Regions from separate parts of the Paenibacillus mucilaginosus 3016 genome, predicted to be linked through region 3. Evidence: predicted binding sites of a transcription regulator. Region 3 holds the regulator's gene; each other region holds the start of a gene.
What was found. The regulator Rex, encoded in region 3, represses fermentation and respiration genes when NADH is low (regulators of the CRP and FNR family bind a similar motif). The targets are predictions, from matches to a motif close to TTGTGAAATATTTCACAA.
Positions count from the first base shown of each region.

Region 1: the regulator Rex is predicted to act here: its motif matches at 3,810-3,827, upstream of nadA (quinolinate synthase NadA).
Region 2: the regulator Rex is predicted to act here: its motif matches at 5,390-5,407, upstream of PM3016_RS05590 (formate/nitrite transporter family protein).
Region 4: the regulator Rex is predicted to act here: its motif matches at 3,038-3,055, upstream of PM3016_RS08765 (DUF3147 family protein).

Region 1 is NC_016935.1:8,340,832-8,348,465, reverse strand. Features, by position in the region: gene tilS (tRNA lysidine(34) synthetase TilS) at 1-924, shown strand, start outside; gene hpt (hypoxanthine phosphoribosyltransferase) at 949-1,488, shown strand; partial or broken gene ftsH (ATP-dependent zinc metalloprotease FtsH) at 1,567-3,529, shown strand; gene nadA (quinolinate synthase NadA) at 3,852-4,790, shown strand; gene nadB (L-aspartate oxidase) at 4,861-6,474, shown strand; gene nadC (carboxylating nicotinate-nucleotide diphosphorylase) at 6,467-7,336, shown strand; gene PM3016_RS34880 (type III pantothenate kinase) at 7,333-7,634, shown strand, end outside.
Region 2 is NC_016935.1:1,224,433-1,232,066, reverse strand. Features, by position in the region: gene gerQ (spore coat protein GerQ) at 1-655, shown strand, start outside; gene PM3016_RS05610 (DinB family protein) at 1,102-1,590, opposite strand; gene PM3016_RS05605 (hypothetical protein) at 1,679-1,981, opposite strand; gene PM3016_RS05600 (acyltransferase) at 2,193-3,320, shown strand; gene PM3016_RS05595 (L-lactate dehydrogenase) at 3,548-4,480, opposite strand; gene PM3016_RS05590 (formate/nitrite transporter family protein) at 4,541-5,329, opposite strand; gene PM3016_RS05585 (pectate lyase family protein) at 5,780-6,793, shown strand; gene PM3016_RS38010 (hypothetical protein) at 6,913-7,092, shown strand; gene PM3016_RS05580 (manganese-dependent inorganic pyrophosphatase) at 7,232-7,634, shown strand, end outside.
Region 3 is NC_016935.1:3,495,153-3,502,786, reverse strand. Features, by position in the region: gene PM3016_RS15260 (amidohydrolase) at 1-1,279, opposite strand, end outside; gene PM3016_RS15255 (DUF47 domain-containing protein) at 1,556-2,176, shown strand; gene PM3016_RS15250 (inorganic phosphate transporter) at 2,237-3,232, shown strand; gene PM3016_RS15245 (redox-sensing transcriptional repressor Rex) at 3,307-3,927, opposite strand; gene dinG (ATP-dependent DNA helicase DinG) at 3,924-6,779, opposite strand; gene PM3016_RS15235 (tetratricopeptide repeat protein) at 6,868-7,335, opposite strand; gene panD (aspartate 1-decarboxylase) at 7,583-7,634, opposite strand, start outside.
Region 4 is NC_016935.1:1,944,480-1,952,113, forward strand. Features, by position in the region: gene pflB (formate C-acetyltransferase) at 1-1,064, shown strand, start outside; gene pflA (pyruvate formate-lyase-activating protein) at 1,137-1,892, shown strand; gene PM3016_RS38085 (hypothetical protein) at 2,280-2,969, opposite strand; gene PM3016_RS08765 (DUF3147 family protein) at 3,085-3,447, shown strand; gene PM3016_RS08770 (DUF3147 family protein) at 3,464-3,832, shown strand; gene PM3016_RS08775 (hemerythrin domain-containing protein) at 3,913-4,413, shown strand; gene PM3016_RS08780 (hypothetical protein) at 5,948-6,988, shown strand; gene PM3016_RS08785 (molybdopterin oxidoreductase family protein) at 6,975-7,634, shown strand, end outside.

The DNA.
Region 1 (7,634 bases), 3.9 Mb from region 3:
GGTGTGGAACTTATCAGGCCTCTGCTGCGTATATACAAGTCAGAGATCGAAGCCTACTGCGAAGCCGAGGGCCTGGAGTACTGTACCGACAGCAGCAACCTGCAGGCCAAGTACACCCGCAATCAAGTGAGGCTCGAGCTGATGCCTTACCTCAAGCAGTACAACGACAAGCTCCCGGAGGCACTGGTCCGGCTCGCCGAGACGGCAGGCTCGGAAGACAGCTTTCTGGAGGAGCAGACGAGGCTGTTATACGAGGCGAACATAGGGCGCCGGGACGGGGCATATGTCTGGTCCGCCCGCTGGTTTGCCGGGGTACACATTGCTTTACAAAGGCGACTCATTAAACTAATATTAAGTTATCTTGCAGCGGATCGGAATTCCATGGATTTCCTTCACATTGAGAGTGTTCGCTTGGCCATACTGTCGGAAGAGCCTGTCAACTTCCGCCGTGAGGTCGTGCAGGACATTATGCTTGCCAGGGAATATGATCGAATCGCGGTACATACTATGGTGTTACCCCCTCGCGCTTATGTCCATGAGCTGGGAGAGGGGCTGCAGTCCTTTACGATTCCCGAGACGGGGGTGCGCATCGAACTGCAGCGTTTGGAAGGCGAAGACCCGGTAGCGGGAGAAGCCGCGACTTACACCGCCATTTTCGACGCGGAAGAACTCTTCCTTCCATTAATAGTGCGCAGCAGGCTCCCGGGCGACCGGATGCAGCCGCTCGGACTAAACGGAACGAAAAAGGTAAAAGATATGTTCATCGACGCGAAGGTGCCGCCGTCTCTACGGGAGAGAATTCCACTGATTACGGATGCAAGAGGAAACATCATCTGGGTACCCGGAGTGCGAACGTCCGCCATGGGCGCGGTCACCGCCAGTACCCGAAGCCGGCTGCGCCTGCGGCTGGTTATGCCAAATTAACCCAACTAAGTAGGAGGATCTCTCTTGCAAAACGACGTACTAGAAGTGCTTTACTCCGAGCAGCAGATTCAGGACAAGGTCAAAGAGATGGGCGAGCTCATCACCCGCGATTTCGAGGGGAAGAACCCGCTTGTCATTTGTGTCCTGAAAGGCGCATTCATCTTCATGGCCGACCTGGTGAAGCGGATTGACCTGCCGCTCGAGACGGATTTCATGGCCGTATCCTCGTATGGGGCATCGACCAAGTCATCCGGGGTCGTCAAAATCATCAAGGACCTGGATATCTCGGTGGAAGGACGCCATGTCCTCATCGTCGAGGATATTATCGACAGCGGTCTGACCCTCAGCTATCTGATCGATGTGCTCGAGCGCCGCAACGCACTTTCGACCACGATTGCCGCACTCTTTGACAAGCCGACCGGCCGTAAGGTCGATCTGGACGCGGATTACAAAGGCTTTGTGATCCCGGATGCCTTCGTTGTAGGCTATGGTCTCGACTACGGCGAGAAGTACCGCAACCTGCCGTTCGTAGGCATTTTGAAACCCGAAGTGTACTCCCACTAGCGCGGGCTTGGACAATTTGAGAACCCGAGACTTGCTGTGGTACAATATACAAAGCCGTTTGTTGAGAGGAGGTAGGGGATGAATCGCATCATTCGCAATACTGGTTTTTATCTGCTTATTTTCTTGGTCACCGTCGGAATCGTACACTTCATCAGCACGCAGAATGAACAGAAAGACACGATCAGCTATGGTAAGCTCCGGCAGGCCTTGATAGAAAAGAACGTAGACCAGATTATCGTGAAGTATGACGCTCAAACGTATTTGGTTCGGGGGAAATATAAAACTCCGCCTTCTGCGGACAAGTTGAATTTCGAGTCGCGGGCGCCGTATGAAGAAGAAATATTCCGTTTGATCGAGAACAGCGAGATCAACCCGGAGAACGTTTTCATCGAGAAAATGGAAGGGGACAATGTTTGGATCAGCTTCCTTACCTCCATTATCCCGTTCGTGATCATCTTCATCCTGTTCTTCTTCCTGTTGAATCAGGCTCAAGGTGGCGGCGGCAAGGTGATGAACTTTGGCAAGAGCCGTGCCCGTCTGTATAACGAAGAGAAGAAGCGGGTTACCTTTGAAGACGTTGCAGGGGCGGATGAAGAGAAACAGGAACTGGTTGAGGTTGTCGAATTCCTGAAAGACCCGCGCAAATTCGCTGCGGTCGGCGCCCGGATCCCCAAAGGCGTACTGCTCAACGGTCCTCCGGGAACGGGTAAGACGCTCCTGGCCAGAGCCGTTGCAGGTGAAGCAGGCGTGCCGTTCTTCTCGATCTCCGGTTCGGATTTCGTCGAGATGTTCGTCGGCGTCGGTGCCTCCCGTGTCCGCGATTTGTTTGAGAATGCGAAGAAGAATGCCCCTTGTATTATATTCATAGATGAGATTGATGCGGTCGGCCGTCAACGCGGCGCCGGTCTCGGCGGCGGGCATGATGAGCGTGAACAGACGCTCAACCAATTGCTCGTCGAGATGGACGGCTTCGGTGCGAACGAAGGCATCATTATCGTGGCGGCGACGAACCGCCCGGATATTCTTGACCCTGCGCTCCTGGCGTCCGGGACGCTTTGACCGTCAGATTACGGTCGACCGTCCGGATGTGAAGGGCCGCGAAGCGGTACTGAAGGTTCACGCGCGCAACAAGCCGCTGAACAAGGACGTTAAGCTCGACCAGCTGGCAAGATATACGACCGGTTTCACGGGAGCGGATCTCGAGAACCTGCTCAACGAAGCAGCGCTGATCGCCGCCCGCCGCAATCGCAAGGATATCTCCATGGAAGAGATCGACGAAGCGTTCGACCGCGTCATTGTCGGGACGCAGAAGAAATCCCGCATTATCTCCGAGAGAGAGAAGCGGATGGTGGCCTTCCACGAGGCGGGCCATACGATTGTAGGTGTGCACGTTGAGAATGCCGAGATGGTGCACAAGGTCACGATCATTCCGCGCGGCCGCGCCGGCGGCTACGTCATGATGCTTCCGAAGGAAGGCGAAGACCGGATGATGCAGACGAAATCGGAGCTGCTCGACAAGGTCACCGGTCTCTTGGCCGGACGCGTATCCGAGGAGCTGTTCATCGGCGAGATCGGTACCGGGGCCTACAGTGACTTCCAGCGGGCGACGGGCATTATCCGCCGGATGATCACGGAATTCGGGATGAGCGACAAGCTCGGACCGATGCAGTTCGGTACGACGCAGGGACAGGTATTCCTTGGACGGGACATCGGGCATGAGCAGAACTACAGTGATGCCATCGCTTACGAGATCGACCAAGAGATGCAGTCCATGATCCGTGCCTGCTACGACCGCGCCAAAGAAATTCTCTCCAAGTACAGTGATCAGGTGAAGCTGATCGCCGAGACGCTCATCGAGAAGGAGACGCTTGAGAAGGAGCAGATCCAGGAGCTGATCGATACCGGGAAGCTGGGCCCTGTGGGCAGCGAACCGGGCGTGAAGGCGGATGACCTCAAAGTGAACATTCAGGGACAGCCGGAGAACACCGGCAAGTCCGAGCTGGATCAGCTGTACGATAAGGACGAGAAGAAAGAAGAATAGCAGCACAGAAGACCGGAGCCCTGGGGGGCGGCCGGTCTTCTTTTTGTAATGAAGAGCCGGACGGAGACAACCGCGGAAGTTATTGCTTCGGATGCGGCTGAGGCTCAGAGGAGAGCCTAACGGGTAGCTGGAGAAGCACTGGGGAAGCGCAACTTTCCAGGAACTTGGGCAATAGGGACAATCGCTTCTTAAAGGGCAGGGAAACCCTGGTTTTTGTGGGTATTTGAGCATTGACAGGTGGGGATGGGTTGTGTAAATTAGGTGTAAATCTTTATACACCTTGTGAATCATTTCACGCGCTTGAAGAAAAGGAAGGTGCGTCATGGAAGCATTAGCGTTGGAGCGCAAAGCAGAACAGCAGCGGGAGCTCAAAGAGCGGATTGCCCAGCTGAAGAAAGAACGGAACGCCATCATACTCGCACACTATTATCAGCGGGACGAGATTCAGGAAGTCGCGGATTTTCGGGGGGATTCCTTCCTGCTGGCACAGAAAGCCGCTTCGACCGATGCCGAGGTTATCGTTTTCTGCGGAGTTCATTTCATGGGGGAAAGCGCAAAGATTCTTGCGCCGAACAAGACCGTACTCATTCCGGATGAGAGAGCCGGGTGCCCGATGGCCGACATGGTCAACGTCGACGGCCTCCGGGCACTAAAGAGACAGCATCCGAATGCGAAGGTCGTTGCTTATATCAACACGTCCGCCGAGGTCAAGTCGGAGACGGATATTTGCTGTACTTCGGCCAACGCCATCAAGGTGATCAATTCCGTGGATTCCGACGAGATTATCTGGGTACCGGACAAGAATCTCGGAGATTACGTATCGAAGTTTACCGACAAGAAGATGATCATCTGGGAAGGGTACTGCAATACCCACGATATGCTGACGGTGAAGGATGTCGAGGAGATGAAGCGGCTGCATCCGAACGCCCAGTTCGTCGTTCATCCGGAATGCCGTCCAGAGGTTGTTAAGATGGGAGACTTTGTAGGAAGTACAACCGCCATCATCAAGTACTGTAAGGAATCCGACTGCCAGGAATTTATCGTAGGGACGGAAGACGGAACCGGGTATCAGCTGCGGCTGGACAGCCCTGACAAGACGTTCCACTTTGCTACGAAGTTCCTTGTCTGCCCGAACATGAAAGTCAATAATCTCAAAAAAGTAGTGAAGTGCCTGGAAACCAATCAGCCGCAGATCTATGTGCCGCCGCATGTTGCTGATCAGGCCAGAGCATCCTTGGAGCGCATGCTGCAGGTCAAGTAGCATGCGCTGCTTTTCTTGAATTTGTTTATCTCAAAACAGGAACTCGAATAGACAGGTGGGAGCCGTGCTCATGATACCTCGTTATTTGGTGAATTTCGACGTGCGGGACCTTCCGCATGTACATACGGATGTCATTGTGATCGGCGCCGGCATCGCCGGTCTTTTTACCGCGCTGAAGGCGGCGGAGACCAAGCGGGTGCTCATGGTCACGAAGAAATCGCTGCTCGACAGCAATACGCGCTATGCCCAAGGGGGGATAGCGGCGGTCATCTCCGATGAGGATTCGCCTGCCTATCACCGCCAGGACACGCTGATCGCGGGGGCGGGTCTGTGCTCTTCGGCGGCTGTTGACGTATTGGTGCATGAAGGACCGAGCGGGGTCAAGGACCTGATCCGCATGGGCACCGAATTCGATATGGAGGACGGCCGCTATGCGTTAACCCAGGAGGGAGCGCACAGTCAGCGGCGTATTCTTCATGCACAGGGGGATGCGACCGGCGCGGAGATTGTTCGGGCACTCTCGGAGAAAGCCAAAGGGGACCCGAACATTGAAGTCTGGGATGATCATTTTGTCATTGATCTGATCACCGAAGGCAATGAATGCTTCGGTGCTCTGGTGCAGAAGCCGGACGGCCAGCGCGTCTTTGTCCGAGCGAACGCTACAGTGCTGTGCACAGGTGGTGCGGGACAGCTGTACCGTTACACAACGAATCCGGACATCGCCACGGGGGACGGGATTGCCATTGCTTACCGTGCCGGAGCCAATATTCGTGACGTCGAATTCGTGCAGTTTCATCCGACGGCCTTATGTTACCCGGGGGCGCCGCGCTTCCTGATCTCGGAAGCCGTCCGCGGCGAGGGTGCGGTGCTCCGCAATATCAATGGAGAGCGCTTCATGGAACGCTACCATCCGCAGCTGGAGCTGGCACCGCGGGATATCGTGGCCCGGGCCATTGTCAGCGAGATGGAAGCAACCAAATCGACGTTTGTGTATATCGACTTTACGCATGAATCGGAAGAAACGGTGAAGAACCGCTTCCCTACCATTTACGAAGTTTGCCTGAGCCATGGTCTCGACTTGTCCTCGGACTGGATTCCGGTGGCTCCTGCCGCTCATTATATGATGGGCGGGGTGGAGACGGATCTCTATGGGGAGACGAACGTGAAGCGCCTCTTTGCCTGCGGAGAAGTATCTTCCACAGGGGTTCATGGCGCGAACCGGCTGGCGAGCAATTCGCTTTCGGAGGCCATCGTATTCGGGCGCCGGATCGTAGAGCGGATTCTGGACATGCCCCGCAGCGAAGTGCTTCCGGACGTAAGGGAGACGGAGCGTGCAACGGGCAGCCCAATCCAGCCTGTCGTCGAGAAGAGATTGAAGCTGCAGAAGCTGATGGTCCGCTATGCGGGTCTCAAGCGCAGTGCCAAAGGGCTGCAGAAGGGGTATGACGAGCTGAAACGCCATGTATCTCTCTTCGACAGCTGCCTCTCCAAGCGACAGGAGTTCGAGTTCGCCAATCTGCTCATCTGCTCTCTGCTTACGACTCAGGCGGCTCTGATTAGAGAGGAAAGCCGCGGGGGACACTACCGGGAAGATTTCCCGGAACGAGACGATCTCGTCTGGCGCAAGCACACGGTGTTCAACCGGGTGAACGGTATAACGGAAGGACGGAATGACGATGTATGAGCTGACGGGTTCCCAGCTGGAGCAGAGCCTCCGGCTGTGGCTGGAGGAAGACATCGGGATGGGCGACGTCACGACGATGACCACCATCTCCGCCGATTCAACGGCTAAAGGGATTATTCATGTGAAGGATGCCGGCATTGTGGCGGGCCTTCCGGTAGCCCAGGCGGTTTTCGCTATGGTTGACCCTTCGCTGCGCTTTGAAGCCAAAGCGGCCGAAGGCCAGCAGGTCGAATACGGTACGGTTCTGGCCGAGGTAACCGGCAGTACGCGCAGTATCCTGCTGGGGGAGCGTCTGGCGCTGAATCTGCTGCAGCGGATGTCGGGCATTGCGACGCGTACCCGCCAGTATGTGGACAGGCTGGAGGGGCTGCCTACCAGACTGGTGGATACCCGCAAGACGACACCGGGGCACCGGATGCTGGAGAAGTATGCGGTCCGGGTGGGCGGCGGATATAATCACCGCTTCGGCTTGTATGATGCCGTAATGATCAAGGACAATCATATCAAGGGGGCGGGTGGCATTGCGAAGGCGATCCAGGCTGCGCGTGCCCAAATCCCGCACACCATGAAGATTGAAGTGGAAGTCGAGAATTTTGAGCAGCTTGAAGAGGCACTCGGGGCCCGTCCGGATATCGTCATGCTGGATAACATGAGCACGGAGCAGATGAAGCAGGCTGTTCAGCGAATGAAACAGGAGGCGCCGCATATCATGATAGAAGCCTCGGGAAGCGTGACGCTCGATACGTTGCGCGGCATTGCCGAGACAGGTGTGGACGTGATCTCCGTAGGCCGGCTCACTTATTCCGTACAGGCGCTGGACATCTCTCTGGATCTCAATGAGCAGAAGGAGGCGCGTCCATGATACTTGTGGTCGATGTGGGGAATACGAATATCGTACTGGGCATCTACGAAGGAAAGCAGCTTCGCCATGACTGGCGGATTTCCACGAACCGCTCGGCGACAGCCGATGAGTACGGCATCATTTTGTACAATCTGTTCCAGCATGCGGGGATTTCGCTGCAGCAGATCGAAGGGGTCATCATCTCTTCGGTCGTGCCGCCGCTGATGTTTGTGCTGGAACAATTATGTTTAAAATACGTAAAGAAAACGCCGCTCGTCGTGGGACCCGGGATCAAGACCGGGCTCAACATCCGGTATGA
Region 2 (7,634 bases), 2.3 Mb from region 3:
TGGCACGGGTCCTGCGGGGTACCCCGGCTATCCTTCCATGCCCGGAGGCGGCCAGCCTTCCGGCCAAGGCATGCCAGGGGCCGGCTTTCCGCCCGGATACCTGCCGCCCGGTGCGCCTGGAGCACCCTCGCTTCCAACCGGCCCTTCCATACCGGGCCAGCTTCCGATCGAACAATCATACATCGAGAACATTCTGCGGCTGAACCTCGGCAAGATCGCTACGCTGTATATGACCTACGAGAACAACTCCCAGTGGAATGCCAAAATCTTCAAGGGGAGACTGGAAGCGGCCGGCCGTGACCACATCATTATCAGCGACCCGGCAACGGGCATGCGCTATCTGCTTCTGATGGTCAACCTGGATTACGTGACCTTCGATCAAGAGCTGCAGTATGCCCCTTCGTTCGGCGGAGGGTTCGGCGGAGCCGGTGTTCCCGGCGGATTGGGCGGTGCAGGCGGTCCTGGCGGCACGGCTGGATTCAACGGTGCAGGCGGACTTGGCGGCACGGGTGGCGGATTTGGCGGTGCAGGCGGACTTGGCGGCACGAGTGGCGGATTTGGCGGTGCAGGCGGACTTGGCGGCGCGGGAGGCGGATTTGGCGGTGCAGGCAGTCCTGGCGGCGCGGGAGGCGGAGGCGGTACCGGCGGGAGATAAGCAGGAAGCAGCCTCTCTCAGCCGGGAGCAATCACCGCGCATGCCGAAACAGGCGGAACGCATCTGCGTTCCGCCTGTTTCCTATGCATTGCAGCCAGGCCGCCCCTCTTCGTTCACCGAGCGCCCGGTGAAAATGACTTCGATCATCTTCCCTCAGCAGATGCGTCATGCGCGGCCTGTACGACGGGAAGCGATGGGTCAGGTCCTGTGCCTCCAGCTGCCCAGAGGTTAGAACAACGTTCCTTAGGCGCTCACACGGTCAATTGGCGGCAGGATGCCGTTTGCCGGCCAAGCCGGCAAACGATGGCCCGGTGAAGGGACGACCTGGTGGAAGAATTACGCCACGACATGCCGCAGCAGGCGATGCCCGCTGCGGGGGCCCGTCCACAACCAACGGGGGTTCCGTATGCTGTGCCAGGTGCCCTATCACCGCGAAGCCGCCCCGTTTAAGAGGCCAGTTCGCTCCGAAGCTCCTCAATCTGGGCCGAATGACGCAGGATATGCAGGGCCAGCAGCTCTTCCCACTGTGCCGCACTCAGAATCCCGTACACGGGATGAGGCATCGAGTAGCCGCTGCCCTCCTGCGATTCCGGTACGGACGAGAAGACCGTCTCCAGCTGCACCAGTGACTCCTCCAGCCGCTGCTTCGCTTCCTCCAGGCTGCCGATCTTTCCGGACGGATGACCGAAGGGCGGAGCATTGTACTTGACGGAACGGTCCAGCAGACTGCCAAGGTCCTTCGGCGCCGCAGCCTCTCCCGCCGGAGCCTGAAGCACTCCGCGCAGCGCCTCCGCCACGAATAGCTCCATTGCGTACAGGTGTTCGATGTTACCGAGCACCGACCAGCTTTCTCCGACCCGCTGCTCGAGTTGATCACCGGACAAGCCTTCTACGCTTTCCCACAACGCCTGCCTTGCTTCCCGCAATGTGGTCATTCCCACCGCCGCCTCCTCAAATGGAACCTTTTTTGGGATGATAACCCTATTTTATAGGAAGGCCTGTGACGCTGCAAACCATCTGCGCTCAAGGCTTCAGTCCGCTGAAGACGAGGAGGATGAGCAGTTTCACTACCATAAGTACGAGCCCCATCAAGGTCCCCACGAAGAACAGAAACAGAAAAACCGTCACCGTCTTCCGGACCCGCCCGCGGATCGGTTCATCAATCAGAAACGAGAGCGCAATGGTCAGCAGGACCAGCAGGGCATATCTCCACATATACGGAACGCTGAAGGCAATCGAGAGGCCATAGAGCAGCGAAGACGGGTACATCAGGTATTTCGTTTTCAGGGTCATATCTTCATTCGACTTTCTCACCTGTGGGATCAACGGTCAAGCCTCCAATGGTTAAAAAATTCGGATCGGAATGCAGCCCGAAATACAGCTATATGCCCTCCGAATGAAATCATTCCACTCCTGTTACATTATAGCTGAACCTGCCGCCCCCCGGGACCCGCTGCCTCCTTCCAATTGCAGGGGTGAAAAAAATCACCGTACCGCCTATAATGAAAAGCATGCTTACCGGTATAAAGGAGAACTTATGAGCCCCAGAAAGCCTGTCATCGAAGAGATCGATTATCTCCGCGGCTTCGCTTTCCTCGCCGTGGTCATGCAGCATGTCGTCGGCCATTACGCCTTCGAGCCGAAGCTGCAGCTGGCAGACGGTGTCCTGCTCGGCATCCTGCTGCTGCTGGCGAAGTTTGCCGTACCGCTGTTTATTTTCATCACAGGCCTGGTCCTGTTCTACAATTACGATTCGGGCGTGGCCTACGGCCCCTTCCTCCGCAAGCGGAGCAGGGACATCCTGCTGCCCTACCTCCCTTGGGCAGTCCTGTACGCGTTCATCGTGATGGGAGGGTCCGCCTTCTCCTCCTGGGAGGGGCTGCAGAAGTTCGGGAGGCTCCTCTTCACCGGGGAAGCTTCGTACCACCTCTGGTACATCGTCATGACGTTCCAGCTCTACCTGCTCTTCCCGCTTCTGCGCAAAGCCGTACTGTGGCTGGACCGCCGGGCCGGCCGCTCCGGCGCCGCCCTCCTCGTGTTCGGCGGCCTGCTCTATGTCTGGTATGCCGGGCATCACAGCCTTGTCGACGAGACAATGATCGGGCTGCGGATCCCGGTTCTCTCGGATTTGTTCGGCGAGTACCGAGACCGGAACAGCTGGTATTTCCTGTACTATTTCGTGCTGGGTGCCGCGGCCGGCCTGTACCTCCCCCGCTGGAAGAAGTGGATTGTGCGCTGGCAATATGTCATCATCGCCGCCTATGCAGCCGTCAATCTGTACCTGCTGTACCGGATCGTCTCGCACTTCGAACTGCATCCGGAGCTCGTCATGCGATACAATGACACGTTCCTGGTCCAGCCTCACATGGCGGTGTTCCTGATCGTCTCCGTGCTGGCCATGCACGCCATGTCCATTCGCTTCGGGAATCTTGCGCCGGCGCGCTTGAAGCGGCTGATCAAGCAGGCCGGCTCCTACTCCTACACGGCCTATCTGGCTCATGCGCTGGTACTTCAAGCCGCCGTTTGGGCCGCGGACCTGACCGCTCCGGCAGCCTCCGTGATCGTGCGGTCGGTGCTGTCCTTCCTGCTCTGTGCCGCCGGCTCGGTCGGTGCGGCCATGCTGCTGCGCCGGGCTGCTCAGGCTTGGCAGAAGCGCCGGGCTTAGCACCGATGCCTGCACCACATTGTTATCGCAGCAGACAAAGCCCCGATCACCTTACTCCACCTAGTGGAAGCAGGGTTGTCGGGGCTTTTGCGCGATCTATTTGCCGACCAGCAGTCTTCGGACTGCCTCATCCATGATCTCTTCGGTAATTCCCGCCAAAAAAAGAAGCCCCCGCTCCCCTCTGCCAAGGCAGAAACGGGTGCCGAAAGGCTTCCCTACACTTACTTCTACAGCCCGATCGAAGCGATCACGCCCTTGAGCTTGTCGGCCGATGCCTGCAGACGCTGCCGCTCTTCCTCCGTGATCTGCAGGCCCAGCACCTCGCGCACTCCGGTGCGGTCGACCACACAAGGCACGCCGAGATACACGTCCGAGATGCCATGGTAGTCCTTCAGCAGCGTCGACACGTTCAGCACCGCCGCTTCGCTGCGGAGGATGGCCGTGCAGATCCGGTCAAGCGCCAGCGCGATCGCATAATACGTGGCACCCTTGGCTTCGATGATCTGATAGGCGGCGTCCCGCGTATTGGCGAAGATCTCCGCCTTCTTCTCCTCGTTGAGCGAGAGCTGGCCGCCCGCAATGTTCGAGAGGCTCCACAGCGGGAGCTCCGAATCCCCATGCTCGCCGACGATGTGGGCGTGCACGCTCCGCGGGTCCACCTGCAGCTCCTGGCCTATAAGGTAGCGGAAGCGGGCGCTGTCGAGCAGCGTGCCCGAGCCGATAACGCGGCGGGCCGGCCAGCCCGACTTCCTCCAGGTGAGGTAGCTCATGACGTCCACCGGGTTCGAGGCAACAAGCAGGATGCCGTCCTTGTTGTACTTCAGCACCTCGTCCGTGATGCTCTCCAGAATCGCCGCATTGCGCTTCAGCAGGTCGATCCGCGATTCGCCCGGCTTCTGGGCCGCCCCCGCCGTAATGATCACAATATCCGCATCGCGGCAGTCCTCGTACGTTCCCGCCCACACATCGGTATTGCCGAGGAACGGCATGCCGTGGTTCATGTCGAGCGCGTCACCCTTCGCCTTCTCCGCGTTGGCGTCGATCAGCACGAGCTCATCCATCCGCCCCCGAAGCAGCAGCGTGTAAGCAGTAGTCGAGCCCACCGCGCCCGTGCCGATGACAACGATTCTTGTTTTTTTCGAAAATGGTGTTCTGTTCATGTCCGATTGCCCCTTTATCCTCAAGTATCATGGTCATCCATCGTTCCGCAACCCAGCTTACTATCCGGCTTTCCCGGAGGAAGCCCCGCCGTTCAAATAGCTGTAAAGCACGCCCATCATCACGCCGCCGCCGATCATATTGCCGATCGTGACCGGGATGAGGTTATGGAAGACGCCCGCCCACGAGATCGTCCCCGGATGGTTCAGCACCAGCGCGATCGCGAAGGTGCACATGTTGGCGATGCTGTGCTCATAGCCCGAGATGAAGAAGCAGAACACGAAGAGCATCATCGCGAACATCTTGGCCCCGTCGCCCTGCAGCTTCATCGGGATGAAGAAGGCCATGCAGACGAGCCAGTTGCACAGGATCGCACGGAAGAACAGCTCGAGCCCGGGCGTATTCATCTTTTTGTCCACGACGCTTAATAGAAAGCCGTTCACGGAAGCATCGTGATACAGTCCGGTGGCCAGAATCAGCAGGGCAAAAGCCCCCGCCCCCAGCGCATTCCCCAGGTAGCTGAACCCCCAGATCCGCAGCGTCTCCTTCCACGGGATGCTTCCCCTCAGGGAAGCCAGCGAGAAGTAGAACGTATTGCCCGTGAAGAGATCGCCCCCTCCGTAGTAGATCAGAATAATGGCGGCCCCGAAGGTCAATGCGGCGAGCGGATATGCGAAAGGGGAGTGCTCCAGATAGAAGTAATTGCCGGTCTTGAACGCCACAATGACCCCGAAGCCGATGAACATGGCAGCCAGCATGGAGCGGAGGATGAACCGGACCGGGTTGTCCCGGAGAATCCCCCATTTTTTCAAGGCCAGCTCCTCAACCTTTGCCAGTGCTCCGTCTTCCATGTCCAGCTCCCCTTCCGCTTTTCTGTTGAAGAGAGTGTACCATGGCTTTCCAGTAAGGGGATGTGAAGCAGATCACATGCATATGGCCGAACTGTTTCTTTTTTGCATGGCCGCGTGCCGAGGAGCACGGCTAATCATTTCATTGGCTTTTTGGGGGCCGCGGCGGGCCGTGAACCCCGAGGAAGGACTGTGATCCAGTTCACATCCGGCACCCCGGGTTCGTCCATCCCCTGTTATAAAAGGGAATTACAGGAAGTTAAAAACGGAGGATTGCCTGCAATCGCCCGGCTTGCCTACGATGTAAGGGCAGGAAGCCTGCCGCCCCAGCCCCTCGGCAGACCTGCCTGCAAACAAGCAATGAGGAGGTGTTCACCGAAAAAGCAAGCCTGTAAAGCGTTCATGAAGCCGTGACGCCAAACCAATCCAAACCAACCCATTGGAGGAATGATGATGCGCAATCAAACCATGAAGAAAACCGGAATCGCTTCCCTGACCGCCGCCCTGCTCGCCGCTGCCGTACTGGTGGTTCCGGCCCAGGCCGCCCCTGACTTCAGCCAGGTCGGCTACTCCACCCTGAACGGGGGAACGACCGGCGGCGAAGGCGCGAACGCGGTCACCGTGACCGTCAGCACGGGCTCCGCCCTGCAGGCGGCCCTGAAGGCCAAGGACCCGAGTAAGCCGCTCAAGGTCTACGTCAACGGTACGATCACTCCGGCGAACTCCCCGGGCCTGTCCAAGATCGATATCAAAGACATCAATAACGTCTCGATCTACGGGGTGGGGACGGCCGGTGAGTTCAACGGCATCGGCCTCAAGATCTGGCGCGCCAACAACGTCATCGTACGCAACCTCAAGATTCACCACGTCAACATCGGTGACAAGGACGCCATCTCGATCGAAGGGCCGGCCAAGAACATCTGGGTCGACCATAACGAGCTCTACAACTCCCTGAATGTCAACAAGGACTACTACGACGGCCTCCTGGATGCGAAGGGAACCGGCGCGGAGTACATTACATTCTCTTGGAACTACCTGCACGACAGCTGGAAAACCTCGCTGGTCGGCTCCTCCGACAGCGACAACTATGACCGCAAAATCACGTACCACCACAACCGGTGGGAGAACGTCAACTCCCGTACGCCGAGCTACCGCTTCGGCACCGGGCATGTCTTCAACGACTACTACTACAACGTGCTGGAGAGCGGCATCAACTCCCGGATGGGCGCCAAGCTGCGCATCGAGCACAATCACTTCGAGAAAGTGAACAACCCCATCACCTCGCTCGACAGCGACGCGGTCGGCTACTGGCATGTTGTGGGCAACAAGTTCGTCAGTTCGACCGGCAGCCAGCCGACAACCTCGACCACGACGTTTACTCCGCCGTACAGCTACACGCCGGATGCCGTGGATAACGTCAAAGCGCTGGTCACGCAATATGCCGGCGTAGGCAAAGTGAATCCGTAACCTTCCGGGCAGAGGCAGGCGGGGCCAAACGGTCAGGGGCGCACGATGATTCTCCGTCACGTCCGCGCCCCGCCCCACTTGCATGAACGGCTCCGCCGTCCTTAAGGACGGCTGGGCGATTGCCGGACGAAAAAGCGGCCCTCCTATCGGGAGAGGCCGCTTTTGAACTGTTGTTCGGCGGGGACGGCAGAGGGCTGCCGAGTCTTCCCAAACGGTATGTTCCTTGGGCTTACGGCCCCACACCCCACTGCAGCGTAGCGGATTACGTATGCGGTCACTTGGTTCCGGTCCGCGGCTGATTCTGAATTTTTTTTGACACTTGCGTATAATCAGCGTATTGGAATTGGAATAAGGAGGTTTTAGGGATATAATCTAGTAGGAGTTTGGAATCTATGGTACAATTTCTACGATAAAATGACGAATAAGGGAGATAAGATCATGGAAAAAACACTGATTTTCGGTCATAAGAACCCGGATACCGACACAATCTGCTCCGCCATCGCGTATGCTGAGCTGAAGAAAGAGCTCGGCCAGAACGTGGAAGCCGTACGCCTCGGCAGCGTAAACGGTGAAACCCAGTACGCGCTGAACCACTTCGGCGTAGACGCGCCGCGTCAGGTAGACAGCGTTGCAGGCGAAACGAAGAGCGTCATCCTCGTCGACCACAACGAGCGCCAGCAAAGCGTAAGCGACATCGACCAGGTGCGCGTGCTCGAAGTTATCGACCACCACCGGATCGCCAACTTCGAGACGAGCTACCCGCTCTACTACCGCGCTGAGCCTGTAGGCTGCACGGCTACCATCCTCCTCAAGATCTACAAGGAGAAAGGCGTATCGATCC
Region 3 (7,634 bases):
CGAAAGCGCCCTGTGCCTCATGCATGATTTTTTCTTCATCCAAAGTCAGACACTCCCTGTTGCGTACAAGCCATCTGCCGTCGACACATACGTCGGTAACGTCTCTGGAAGTGGCGGAATACACCACGTGCGAGATCAGATTCGTCCGCGGGAAGAAGTGAGGCTGGTCGATATCCATGGCGATAAAGTCGGCTTTCATTCCCGGCTGCAGTGTACCTACATCCTCAAGCCAGATAGAGCGCGCTCCGTCGACGGTTCCCAGCTTCAGCGCATCCCATGCCGGAACGGCTACCGGATCGCCTGATACGCCCTTATGAATCAAGGCGGCCAGCCTGATCTCTTCGAGCATGTCCAGGTTGTTGTTGCTTGCCGCCCCGTCCGTACCCAGCGACACCAGAACGCCGGCCTTCAGCAGCTCAGGCACACGCGCCACACCGCTGGCCAGCTTGAGATTGCTGTTCGGATTGTGGGATACGCGGACATCGTACTGCTTCAGGATGCCGATCTCCTCGTCGGTCAGATGTACGCCGTGGGCCACGAGCGTCGGACGGGAAAATACGCCGAGCTTCTCCAGGTGCGCGACAGGACGGCTACCGTACTGCTCCACGTTCTCCTGGACTTCGCGCGCGGTTTCGGACATGTGCGTGTGAATCGGCAGATTCAGTTCATGGGCAGCCGCTACGATCCGTTCAATATAATCCGGCGGGCAAGTGTAAGGCGCATGCGGTGACATCATCGCCGTGATCCGGCCGTCCGCTCCCCCATGCCAATCCTTCGCGAAGCGGACCGCCTCTTCCAGCTTCGCATCCTGTACCTCCCGGGGGCACAGACCGATGACGCCCCGTGTGAGGCACGCCCGCAGTCCGCTTTCCTCTACTGCTTTCGCCACCTCGTTCATGTGATCGTACATATCGACGAACATTGTGGTTCCGCCCTTAACCATCTCGAGGATCGAAAGCAGCGTCCCGCTGCGGACGTCAGCGGCCGTAAATTTGGCTTCCATCGGCCACATCTTCTCCTGAAGCCACAGCTGCAGAGCCATGTCATCCCCATACCCGCGCAGCAGCGACATCGCCGCATGCCCATGCGTGTTGACAAACCCGGGGAGGAAAAGCTTCCCTTTGCCGTCCACACGTTCGTCACATTCTCCAAGCTCGCCCGCAGGAGGCTCTCCTATGTATACAATCCGGCTTCCTTCCATGATCATCGTACCGGTAACCACCGGATTCTCTTCCTTCATCGTAATGAAAATACCGTTATCGATCCTCGTTTTTTTCACTTGTATACTCCTCTCGCAGCCTTACTGCTTTGACTTCAATGTACAACATCGGAAGAAGAGAAATCAAGCTGACTGAGGTCGGCCGGGCTTGCTCTGGGACCCCTTAACAATCATGAGAATGTGGCATCAAGGACAAACTAAGATTGCAAATCATTACATGAGTATGTTATTTTTAATTTTGTGTGAATTTGGGCTGTTTTCCTACATAAAACCCGAAAAATTTATTAATTTTTTGTAAATTTCACAATCTTTCACAATCTTGGGAGGCCAAAAACAATGCTTTTTACCAAAAAAAACGACACCGACTTTTTGCTGCTCTTGATCAAAGCGTCGGAAAATACACTGGATGCTGCGCAAAAGTTCCGCGATGCGGTCATGGGCACCGAACCGCCGGCGACGTTTTACCCGCAGCTGAAAGAACTTGAGCATAAAGGGGACCAAATCACACACCAGATCTACAAAGGGCTGAACAAGGTTTTCATCACGCCGATTGACCGTGAAGATATCATGGTGCTGGCTACGAAGCTTGACGATGTGCTCGACGGCATCGAAGCGACCATCGCCCGTTTTGACTATCTGAACATTACGGTTTCCGATAATTATATGAAGGAATTTTCCGCGGTCATCGTGGCCAGCTGTCAGCACATTCTCGACGCCTTCAAACTTCTCGCCAAAAAGAAGTACATGCAGCTCTCCGAGCATACGGTTCAGATTAATTCCCTGGAGAACGAGGCGGACCGTCTGATGCGCGAAGGAATCCGCGAAATCTTCATGAATCCGAAGGACCCGTACCATGACTTCAAACTCAAGGAGCTGTACGAGCGTCTGGAAGAAACAACGGATGCCTGCGAAGACGTAGCCGATATTCTCGACAGCGTAGTTCTGCGTTACTCCTAACGCAGCCGTTCGTACTCCAACCCATACCCTTTGATCCAGCGGCAGCATTAGGAGGAACCCATGTTAACAACTATTATCGTCATCGTAGCACTGGCGCTGCTCTTTGACTTTATCAACGGCTTTCACGATACGGCCAACGCTATTGCCACTTCCATTTCGACCCGTGCTCTTAGCCCGCGGGTTGCCGTCCTTGGTGCGGCCATACTCAACTTTGTCGGAGCCATCTTCTCCTCGGAAGTGGCAAAGACCGTCGGCGGCTCGGTCGCCAACCCGGCAACCATCGAGAACGGCATGCATATCGTTATCGCAGCCCTGATCTCGGCGATCATCTGGAACCTGCTCACCTGGTATTACGGTATCCCGTCATCCTCATCGCACACGTTGATCGGCTCTCTTGCAGGTGCGGTCATTGCGGGTGCAGGGATGGGCGCCCTCAACTGGGACGGTTTCCGCTCGATCGTCATTATTCTGGTGTTATCCCCGATGGTCGCTTTTGCTACCGGGTTTATCATCATGTGGATCATCCGCCAGCTCATCGTCATGAGCGGGAACAGCTCCCGGACCAAGCTGAACCGGACGTTCCGCAGCTTTCAGGTCATCTCGGCGGGTCTCCTCTCCTTCTCCCACGGCGGCAACGACGCCCAGAAGGCAATGGGTATTATCGTCTTCGGTCTCGTATCGATGGGATATCAGGATACACTCGATGTACCGCTCTGGGTTAAACTTTCAGCGGCAACGGCGATGGGTCTCGGAACCTCCATCGGCGGCTGGCGCATCATCAAGACGATGAGTAAGAAGCTCCTGAAGATCGAGCCGGTCAACGGCTTCGCTTCAGACCTGAACTCCTCCATCGTCATTCAGGTCTCTACTCACCTGGGGATGCCGCTGTCCACCACGCACGTCATCTCGTCTTCTATCATCGGAACAGGCTCGGTTATGCGGTTCCATGATGTCAAGTGGGCGACGGTGACCCGGATGATCATGACCTGGGTGATCACTATCCCGATCTCGATGATTCTGGCCTACTTGATTTACAAGATTATCTTCAGTCTGTAGCACTCGGAACAGACCAAAAAGCCCTGAGCTTCAGCTCCGGGCTTTTTGGTGTTCTAGGATCTTATCATCGCGAATTAGTCCAGATAATATGCGAGACTCTGCAGCTCCGTCGTGAAGTCGGCGTGATGCACCCGCACCTCGGATGGAACCTTGATAATGAGCGGTGCAAAATTCAATATCGCTTCCACCCCGGACTCGACGAACCGGTCCGCAACCTGCTGGGCTTCCGCAGCCGGCACCGTAATAATGCCGATGCGCACCTTGGCCTCTTGGATGACCTCGTTCAGCTCGGACATGGGCTTCACCTTCAAGTTATTGATCGACTCGCCGATCTTGTTCTCCTGCGCATCGAACACCGCGACGATCTTCATGTTATCCTTCAAGTAAGCGTTATAATTACAGAGCGCCCGGCCGAGGTTCCCCGCGCCCACCAGGGCGACGGGGATAACCTTGTCGAGCTTGAGAATCTGCCGGATCTTTTCAATCAGATAATCCACATCATAACCGATTCCTTTTTTGCCGAACTCTCCGAAGTAAGCGAGGTCCTTGCGGATCTGCGCCGGATTCAAGTCCAGCTTCACGCCGAGATCCTGTGAGGAAACGGTTTGCACATTCTTCTTGCTGAGTTCATTCAGGAACCTCAGGTAAATCGGCAGTCTCCGGACAACCGCTTCCGATATTTTTATCGTCTTCATGCTTCGTTCTCACCCATCCACTGCTTTATTCTTGGCACGAGCTGAGCCGAGTTCATATGCTCGATCCTCGGACCCGGGAGCGAGTACAGAAAATACTTGCCGTACTGCGTATCGATCACTCTCGTGTCGTAGATGATCACGATGCCTTTATCGGCTGCGGTCCGGACAAGCCGCCCGAAGCCCTGCTTGAACCGGATCACCGCTTGAGGAACGGACAGCTTCATGAAAGCGTTCATCCCCCGCTGTTTGAGCTTCTCCGTCTTCGCTTCGACCAGAGGGTGGTTCGGCGGCTGGAAAGGAAGCCGCACGATCGCCAGGCAGGTCAGCGCATCGCCCGGGATGTCCACACCTTCCCAAAAGGAGCTTGTTCCGAGGAGGACGCAAGCCTTGCTGTTCTGGAACAGCCGGGTCAGCTTGCTGCGGTTGCTGCTGTCGACTCCCTGCCCGAGAACCGTTATCCCGAACGAAGCCAGCACATCCTTAAGTCCAGCATGCGCCAGCTTCAGCATCCGGTTGGAGGTGAAGAGCACGAGCATCCGGCCTCGGGTCTGCAGCGCTACCTCCGCCAGCGATGGAATCAGCCGGTCGAGGAATTCCTTCTCCCCTGCCGCCCCCTTGAGCGTAGGAAAATCCCTTGGAATGACGACGAGGGCCTGCTCCCTGTAGTTGAACGGAGAAGGCAGCTGCACCGTACGCAGCTTCCCTTGCTCTTCGTCTTTCTTAAGGCCCAGCTGTTCGCAGGTATAATCGAACGACTTGCCGACGGACAAGGTCGCAGAGGTTAGAATGACACTGTCCTTCACACCGAAGAACTGTCCCTGAAGCATCGAACTGACGTCGATCGGTACGGAAGACAGCTGCAGCGACCGGTTCTTGTTGTAGTGGCCGGCCTCCATCCAGTACACATAGTTCTCATCCGGCATCGTCATGAAGAAATGGAGTGCATCCTTCTGCCGGTGCAGCTCCTTGACCGACCCGCTGAGATCGGTAAGAACTCCCTGCACATCGTAATCGTCCTGTACTTCCTTGATGTCCGAGATGAGACGCTCCACTTTCTTCAGCGTATCGTTAAACAGAAGCATGATATTTTCTTCCGTGACCATCAGCTTCTCCCAGCCGGAAGGCAATTTCTCTTTGCGCACCCGGTAGACGAGCGCATTGCCTTCGCTCTGCTGCGATGGATCGCTACGCGAGACAAGCAGCTGATACAGCATCTCGGACAGACTCTCCCACTCCTCCCGGAGTACCAGCAGCTTCTCTACCGCTTCGTCAACGACTAAACACCAGGTCCTGGCCTTCTCGTCTTCGTGACGCTGCAGCCGGAAGCGCAGGGAGGAGAGCTGACCGGCCCGGCTGTCCTTATACAGCCAGGCTATGGCATTCGAGAGGCCGTGATAATGCAGCTCGATGCCCAGATGCTTGCCGGCCACATCCTCAAAGTGATGAGCCTCATCAATGACCAGGTGCTTATAGGAAGGAAGCAGCCGGTTCTCCGCCTTCGTATCCGTGAACAATAGAGAGTGGTTCGTTATAATGACGTCGGCCGAATTCGCCTGGTGTCTCGCTCGGTGATAGAAGCAGCGCTTGAACCAGGGGCATGCACGGTTCAGACAGGATTCCGTATCGCTTTCGACGGAGTGCCAGAACTGCCGTCCCCGTCCCGCAAAGTGCAGTTCTTCTTCATCGCCATGCTTCGTTTCCCCCAGCCAGACCAGCATTTGTCCAGCCGTTATTCGGTCTTCTTTGCCGTGCTCGAAGTCCATCAGGTTCATCTTCTGCTCGAACTTGCGCAGGCACAGGTAATGGCTCCTACCCTTGAGAACGGAAGCCTCGAACCCGATCGGGAAGAGCTCATGGAGGAGAGGAACATCCCTTTCCCGAAGCTGTTCCTGCAGGTTGATCGTATGGGTGGACACCACCACCTTCTCGTCCTGCTTGATCCCGTAATACAGGGAAGGAATGAGATAGCCCAGCGACTTGCCCGTGCCTGTTCCCGCTTCAATGATGAGGTGGCGCTCTTCTTCGAACGCCTCCTCGACTTCATGGATCATCTGGACCTGGGCATCACGTTCTTCATAGGCGGCGAATTTCGTCTTGAGCGCAGCCCGGAGCCCGTCATAGAATTCCTCGAAGCTGTCCGGCAGCTGCCTCACCTCTTCCGGGGTGCGGACGGGCTCTTCGTCCCCCCACTCCTCCACGTTCAGGGCAAACTGTCTGAAATACCGGTCGGCATCGGGGTCGAGCGGCGAGTGCAGCTCCTTGTACTGCAGCATCTCCTGCACAAACCAGCCGAAATCGCTGGCCGAATCGGCAAAAACCATCTCCATGCGCTGGAGCGTCAGCAGAGGAAGCCCTTGAAACCGCTCAATGCAGCGGTTCCAAATCGCAGCTGTCACTTCTGCGTCGCTGTCGGCCTGGTGAGGCCGTTCATGTGCGATACCCAGCGCCTGACAGGCCATGGAGAGCTGGAGTGACCCGAGTCCCGGGAAGAGGACGCGCAGCGCGTCCATCGTATCCAGCACACGCCCGTCAAACGGGAAGTACCCCGTCTCATCGAGTGCACGCTGCAGAAACGCAAGGTCAAAAGCAATATTGTGTCCAACAAGGACCGACTCTTCCAGCAAGGGCACCATCTCCGCCATCACGGTATCCAGTGACGGCGCATCCTTCACCATGTCGTCGGTAATGCCGGTAAGTGTAGTAATAGCAGCAGGTATACTCATGCCCGGGTTGACGAGAGAAGTATACCTGTCCGTAATATCTTGGTCATTTATAATAAAGAGCCCGACTTGGATAATGCGATCCGAAGTCGTGCTCCCGGTCGTTTCAAAATCCAGAACCGCAAATTTCATACGTGCTGTGTCAATCCCTTCATCCCCACTCTCCCCTTAAGCATACCAATCTTGCAGTCAAAAGGGAATAGCAAACTTGGCCATGCGCTTACGACAGCGGTTCGCGGGATGGGGAAATATCAAACTGCAGGCCGCCGCCGCCTTCACTGCATACGCCAAGCTCAAGGAGCGGCTGGACACTGGCCGGATCGGTGCGGTACGCCATGTTGAAAAATTCACAGGCTTTATCCATATTGTGCTGCTGGGCCTGGATACAGCCCATGGCGTTGTACGAAATCGCCTTGATCTGCATATTCTCAGTCAGCTGGGATAAAAATTGAAAATGTGTATAGCTCTCGGTCATCTCTCCTTTGCGGAGATACGACATCGCCAGATAAATGCGCGCCAGTGTAAAATCAGGCTGCAGACGGACCAGCTCATCGAATTCTGCGATGGCCTCATCAAACATGTGCAGCTTGTAGAAGCCCTGGCCGCGGATGAACAGCTCCGTCCGTTTGCCGGCCAGCTCCGGATCCGAAGGATCGCTGCCGCTGAAGGATATCCCGGCGGCGCGCATCCCCCTGACCCATCGATTCCTCGAACTGCAGCCACTCTTCAATGCAAGCGTCGCTCATGGCCTTCAGCGCGCGGAGCTTTTCCTGCAGCTCTCTGCGTTTCACGCCGGTGGAGGACGGGTACTCCGCCATGACTTCGCTCAGCATCTCGTTCATGGAAGCAAAAAGATGTTTGAACACGGCTGATCCCACCTTACGCTTCGTCTAATGTAGTTACATTGTGCGTCTCCCCGTCGCGTTTCATGCGGACTACAAAACCGTGGAATGAATTTCTTCCTTGAGCACAGTGACGACGCTGTTG
Region 4 (7,634 bases), 1.6 Mb from region 3:
AGAACGACGACCTGATGCGTCCGCATTTCGGCGACGATTACGGCATCGCCTGCTGCGTATCCGCCATGCGGATCGGCAAGCAGATGCAGTTCTTCGGAGCCCGGGCGAACCTGGCGAAGGCGCTGCTCTACGCGATCAACGGCGGCGTGGACGAGAAGCTTGGCATTCAGGTGGCTCCGGCTGCCGCGCCGGTCACTTCCGAGGTGCTGGGCTATGAAGAAGTGCGCGCACGCTTCGATGCGACCATGGATTGGCTGGCTGAGCTCTACATGAACACGCTGAATGTAATCCACTACATGCATGACAAATACAGCTACGAGCGCCTGGAGATGGCCCTGCATGACCGCGAAATTCTGCGGACGATGGCCTGCGGCATCGCCGGACTCTCCGTTGTGGCCGACAGCCTGAGCGCCATCAAGCATGCCAAGGTCAAGCCGATCCGCAACGAATGGGGCACAGCCGTCGATTTCGAGATCGAAGGCGAGTACCCGCAGTACGGCAACAACGACGAGCGCGTGGACGCCATTGCCGTCGAGCTGGCGGAGACGTTCATGAACAAGCTGCGCAAGCACCGGACATACCGGAATGCGCTGCCGACGATGTCCGTGCTGACGATCACCTCGAATGTGGTGTACGGCAAGAAGACCGGCACGACGCCGGACGGCCGCAAGGCCGGCGAACCGTTCGCACCGGGGGCGAACCCGATGCACGGCCGCGACCGCAAAGGAGCTCTGGCTTCCCTGGCGTCCGTAGCCAAGATTCCGTATGACAGCTGCCTGGACGGCATCTCGAATACTTTCTCCATCATCCCTAAGGGGCTGGGCAAGGAAGAGGAGGCGCGGGTGAGCAACATGGTGTCCCTGCTGGACGGCTATGCCGCCACGCGCGGTCATCACCTGAACGTCAACGTCTTCGACCGGGAGCAGCTGCTCGATGCCATGGAGCATCCGGAGAATTACCCGCAGCTGACGATCCGCGTCTCGGGCTATGCGGTCAACTTCATCAAGCTGACGCGCGAGCAGCAGCTCGATGTCATCAACCGGACGTTCCACGGCAGGGTGTAAGCCCGGAGCCTTCAGTGGAACAGGCCGGAATATTCAAGCCACTCATTTGAGGAAAAAAGGAGCGCATCCCGCATGAAAGGTAGAATTCACTCCATCGACACCTTCGGAACGGTTGACGGTCCGGGCATCCGCTTCGTGCTCTTCATGCAGGGATGCGCACTGCAGTGCGGCTTCTGCCACAACCCGGACACGTGGGACCCGAACCGCGGCCGCAGCGTCACGGTTGACGAAGTGCTGGCCGAGATCGAACCGTATCTCGAGTATTACCGCCGCTCGGGCGGAGGCATTACCGTGACCGGAGGCGAGCCGACCCTGCAGGCTCCCTTCGTTGCGGAGCTGTTCAAGGAATGCAAGCGCCGCTGGGGGCTGCATACCACGCTCGATTCGTCCGGCTACTGCCAGCCGGACCATGTGGAAGAGCTGATGAGCGTCACCGACCTTGTCCTGCTCGACCTCAAGCAGATGGATGACGCGAAGCACCGGGCGCTGACGTCGCAGAGCAACGAGCGGATTCTCCGCTTCGCCGCCTGGCTGTCGGAGCGGGAGCAGCCGGTCTGGATCCGGCACGTGCTCGTGCCCGGCATCACGGACGACTATGCGGATCTGACCGCACTCGGACGCTTCATCGGCGGGCTCAGCCGCGTCGAGAAGGTGGAGATCCTCCCTTATCACCGGATGGGCGTGTACAAGTGGCAGCAGCTCGGCCGCGACTATCCGCTCGAAGGGGTGCCGACCCCGGACGACCGGGAGGTGCAGCGGGCATACCGGCTGCTGGAAGAAGGCCGGGCGCAGAGAGCCCGGGAGAGCGGCCAGGCGGTTTCGCTGTAGCGCAGGCATGAGAGGAGTTGAGGAGGCGCGTACCCCAGGCGGTACGGCCTTCTTTTTTGCTGTGCGTAAAAGGACGGGAGTAAGTATAGGGCTCGCTGGCAGTGTGCAGATGTGCAGCCGCTTACCGGCCGCTGGGTCAGTCGGCACGTGCGAAGGATGATCGGAGGAGGAAGGGGTGAGCCGGGGGGAAAGCGTGCCACGCCTTTGCTGACCTGTCTGCAGCCTGATTGAGTCCCAGCTCTTACGCCTTGTGCCGCGTCTCCCTGTTACCTGCTGCCACATCTGAAGAAAATGGCTCCGGCCGGCCTTTCTTGCCGGATCTCTGCCGCGGCAGAAGAACGGCTGAATAAAGGCAGACAGGCGGGGCCGAATTTTGCCGGCAGGTGATCAGCCGCGACAGAGGAACGGCTGGATAAAGGCAGACAGGCGCAGCGGACTTGTTGCCGGCAGGTGATCCGCCGCGGCAGAGGAACGGCTGGATAAAGGCAGACGGGCGTAGCGGATTTTTTGCCGGCAGGTGATCTGCCGCAGCAGAAGAACGGCTGGGTAAAGGGAGACAGGCGGGGGCGATTTTTGCCGGCTGGTGATCCGCCGGGGCAGGGGAACGGCTGGAATAAAGGCAGACGGGCGTAGCGGATTTTTTGCCAGCAAGTGAAGCCGCAGCAGAAGAACGGCTGGATAAAGGCAGACAGGCGCAGCGGATTTTTTGCCGGCAGGTGATCTGCCGCAGCAGAAGAACGGCTGGATAAAGGCAGACAGACGCAGCCGAATTTTTGCCGGCAAGTGATCAGCCGTGGCAGAAGAACGGCTGGGTAAAGGCAGACAGGCGCAGCGGATTTTTTGCCGGCAGGTGATCAGCCGCAGCAGAAGAACGGCTGGATAAAGGCAGACGGGCGCAACCGAATTTTGCCGGCAGGTGTTCAGTCGCAACAGAAGAACGGCTGGATAAAGGCAGACAGGCGCAGCGGATTTTTTGCCGCAAGTGATCTGCCGCACAGCTTCCGATGGCTTCCAGCCTGTAAAATGGAACCATAAGTTGGTGGTTCCGATGCAATTGTGCAGCGCATTCCATTGCACGTTCTTTTTACACCTTCTGCTGCATCTTCTATTGCACTTCGACTTCAAGGAATCCTTCCAACCTTACTACGTGAAAATAATCACAAAGACAAAGAGAAATCAGGAGGAGAAACCCATGGTTCGCCTGTCGCTTGCTGCTCTGCTGCTCCGTTTTTTGTTCGGGGGTGGCGCCGTCGTTCTGGCCTCCGTGCTCTCCAAGAAGCTTGGAGGCAGCGTCGGAGGGATTTTCGCGGCTTTTCCCGCCGTGTACCTGGCTGCCCTGGTGGCGATCCGTCTGGATCACACGGGCAATGAGCTCGTAGCCCGCTCGATCTCCCTGTCCCAGGGGGCGCTGATCGGGATGGGCATCAACATTCTGTGCGCTGCCGCCGTTGGATACCTGTGCGCCAAACGGGGATGGAAGAGGGGACTGTCGCTGTCGATCGGCGGCTGGTTCGCCGTCTCGCTCGGCGTGTCGTATCTGCTCTTCAGTATCTAAAAGAAAGGTTGGCCTGATGACCATGCATACGAATTGGAAGGATCTGCTGCTTCGTTTTTTGCTCGGCGGGAGTGCGGTGGTCTTGAGTTACGCGGCTTCGGTCCTGCTGCCGTGGAAGGCGCTCGGGGGGATCTTCGCCACCTTCCCTGCGGTAATGATCGTCGCGGTGCTCATGGTGGGCTGGGCGCAGGGGTCGGCACGGGCGTCCGAGATTGCCCGGGGCTCCGTGTACGGGATGGCGGGATGCGCCGTCTGCGTCGTTGCCGTGCTGTATTTTATGAAAACGACGGGGCTTTGGTGGCTCAGTCTCGGGCTCGGCCTTGTGTGCTGGTACCTGAGCGCTTTTCTCATCTACAAGGTCCGCCGCTCGATCAAAAGCTCATAAAGGACCGCCGCTCCTCGGCGTACCGGTCATTGATATAAACTGGGCGGCTAAGTCCGTATACCAATTAGGAGGGATTTAACATGACAGCATACTTGGGACCCGCATGGAGACGTTTGACGGAAGAGCACCGGAGCCTGGGCGACATGGTGTATACGCTGGAAGCGAAGGTTCGGGCGGCAGGGATGGACAGGGGAGGCCGGCGCTCCTTTCCCGAGTGGGTGCTGGACGATCTGCACCGGAGTGCTGCGGCCCTGCGCGCCGAGCTGGACCTTCACTCCCTGTGGGAAACGAAGGACCTGTTCCCCTGGCTGATGGAGCTGTTCCCCACACCGGAGGGGCATATCATCGTCACCTCCCTTTGGATGCTGGAGAAAGAGCACGAGCTGGCCGATGAGTTTTTCGACTCCTTTTTCCGGGAGGTGGGGGACCTGAAGGCCGGACGAAGGGGAGCTGCGCTGACCCGCGTGCTGGAGGACCTGATGCAGGCGGTCCGGCTGGTCCGCGAGCACCTCGAGGCCGAGGAGGATCTGCTGCTTCCGCTGATGCAGGAGAGCCTGCAGCTTGCCGGTGAGCAGGGATAATGGAGGCGGCAGTACGGAGCCCGCATGATGCTGGGCAGGGGAGGAGTGGCAGGTGGAGAGGAACAGTGTGTTCTTGATGTGCTGCTCGTAATGGCGCCATTGAAATAGCGGAACTACGATTCGCTAATGTTAACCTGCCCTGGGCAGATAGGTGATAGCGGAACTACGATTCGCTATTTGCCTCTTTTAACAGGCGAATGTGGAGATAGCGGAACTCAGATTCGCTATTGCTGTGTTCGAGGGCATGGGATGGCGGTTTGGAGACAAATAAGGCATCTGAGTTCCTCTATTCCTCGGGAAATGATGGGAAATACTCGAATAAGACATCTGAGTTCCGTTATCGCGGGCGCCACGGCAGCCGGTCGGGGCTGAGCCCGCAGGCCGTGCCGCTCGGCCACTCCGCCGTGGCCGAGCTCATCGACGTGGCACCGCTGATGAGCCGCCGCGGGTCTGGGCGGCCGCCACCGCTGCCGCTCACCGCCGTGTGCGTTCCGCCGTAGGCTGAGCCAGTCGCCGTGGTACCGTTGCTGGCCCGCTGTCGTTGCCAATCCGCCAACGTGTGCGATCCACTGCGATGGGGACCGCCGCGGTCCGAGTGGCTGCCGTGTCAGCTCGGCCACGGTGGCTCCCGCCATGGCTGAGCCAGTCACCGTGCACCGTTGCTGGCCCGCTGTCGTTGCCAATCCGCCAATGTGTGCGATCCACTGCGATGCGGACCGCCGCGGGTCCGAGTGGCTGCCGTGCCGCTCGGCCACGGTGGCTCTTGCCATGGCTGAGCCAGTCACCGTGCACCGTTGCTGGCCCGCTGTCGTTGCCAATCCGCCAACGTGTGCGATGCACTGCGATGCGGGACGGCCGCGGGTCCGAGTGGCTGCCGTGTCAGCTCTTCCACTGTGGCTCTTGCCATGGCTGAGCCAGTCACCGTGCACGGTTGCCGATCCGCTGCCGTGCGGCCCGTCGCGCGGCTGAGCCGCCACGTGCCCGAACCGCTGTCGTGGTTGAGTCACCGCCGTCGCGAGATTGAGCCGCCGCTAGGCTGTGTTCCCACGGTGTCCGTTCTTTACCGTGGATCATACCACCACCGTGCCGCTCCCGCCGCGTCGCGCCTACCGATCCTGCCCGCCGCAGCTCCCCTGCCTCAGCGGCAGCGCCCCTGCCTCAGCGGCAGCGCCCCAGCCTAACCGGCAGCGCCCCAGCCTAACCGGCAGCGCCCCAGCCTAACCGGCAGCGCCCCAGCCTAACCGGCAGCGCCCCAGCCTAACCGGCAGCACCCCTGCCTAATCGGCAGCGCACCTGCCTCAGCGGCAGCGCCCCAGCCTAACCGGCAGCGCACCTGCCTAATCGGCAGCGCCCCTGCACCGGCAGGCTGACACCAACCTGCCGCATCCCATACCTGCAAGCCCCACGCCCGGAAGCCCCCCGGGCGTCTTTGGCATGTTCCGCCATATCTCAGGTGATCTACATCACTGATGGGGGCCCTTTCAATATGGTTAACTGGATCTATCGAAACTGAACTGGCGAGGAGAAATGAAGCATGAACAGAGCATTCGCTTCGAGGTGGGCACGCAATGTTTTCATCACCGTCTGCGGTCTGATCATCCTGATGTACCTGGGTTCAAGGCTGTTTACCCATATCGATCTGGCCTTATACGGATACATGGTTGGCACGGTGGTTTTCATCGGCGGGTTCTTCTACCGCTTCATGGCATGGGCGGACCGGCCGCCTACCCGGCTTATTCTGACGAAGGGGCTGCGGCTGCTGTTCCGCAGGTCGACGCCCCAGACGGCCGCTGATCATCTGGTGGTCTACAAATTCATCTGGAACCGCGGCTGGTACCGGTGGGCGCAGCATATTTTGCTCGGCTGGGGATGCATCCTGTCCGCCTTCGTCACCTTCCCGCTGGTGTTCGGATGGATGTACTTCACGATGGAGAACAACGGCTACTACACGGTGGTCGGGTTCGGGATCGACCTCATGAAGGTCAAGGCCGACGGCATCCTGGCGTTCCTGTTCTACAACGCGCTGAATTTCACGGCGATGATGGTGATCGCAGGCGTTTGCATGGCGCTGTACCGGCGCCTGAAGAACATGCAGGCCCGGGCGGAGCAGAGCTTCGTCTACGACTTCCTGCCGCTGTACCTGCTGCTCTTCATCTCCGTGACCGGCCTGCTGCTTACCTTCAGCAACGTTTTCCTGCACGGCTGGGGCCACCCGGTGATGTCGATGATTCACCAGTGGTCCGTCATTGTCACTCTGATCTATCTTCCCTTCGGGAAGCTTGCACATATCCCGTTCCGCCCGATGAGCGTGCTCGCCCGCAATTACCGCGAGCATTACGGGCAGCAGGCGCCCAAGGCCTGCCGCGTATGCGCAGCGAATTACGTATCCGCCGAACAGGCGCAGGACGTGATGAACGTCCTGAAGAGCAATGGCATGGAGTTCACCACCCCGGAGGGTTACCAGCTCGCCGAGCTGTGCCTGCCCTGCCGGCGCAAATACCGCATGTCCCGTTTCTCGGGCGTGCCCACCCATGAGATCCGCGTGAAGGAGGCCAACCAGAATGCCAAAGGATAAATTCTTCAAAGTCATCGAGAACCGAACCCATCCGGGCGAAAAGCTCGTTGACACCCACTGCTCCTACTGCGGGATGCAGTGCGGAATGAAGCTGCGGGTGGATACCTCCACGAACCGGATCATCGGGGTGGAGCCGCGCTACGACTGGCCGGTGACCCTCGGCAAGATGTGCCCCAAAGGGGTGACGGCCTACCAGCAGACGAATCATGACGACAGGCTGCTGAAGCCGCTGATCCGCGACGACCGGTCGCTGCGCGGGACGAAGATGGGCTTCCGGGAAGCCACCTGGGAAGAAGCCTACGGGCTTATCGTGCGCAAATTCCAGGAGCTTCAATCCGGGTTTGGCAAAGACAGCCTCTCCGTCTTCAGCGGCGTATCCATGACGAACGAAAAATGCTACCTCACCGGCAAATTCGCCCGCGTCGCCCTGCAGACCCGCTACATCGATTATAACGGCCGCTTCTGCATGTCGAGCGCTGCCGCAGGCTTCATGCGCACCTTCGGCGTCGACCGGGGGTCCACACTGCCCTGGACGGACCTGCACGAGACCGACTGCCTGTTCATTGCCGGCAGCAATACGGCCGAGTGCCATCCAACCTCCATGTTCCGTGTCTGGGAGGTACAGAACCGCGGCGGCTACCTGATC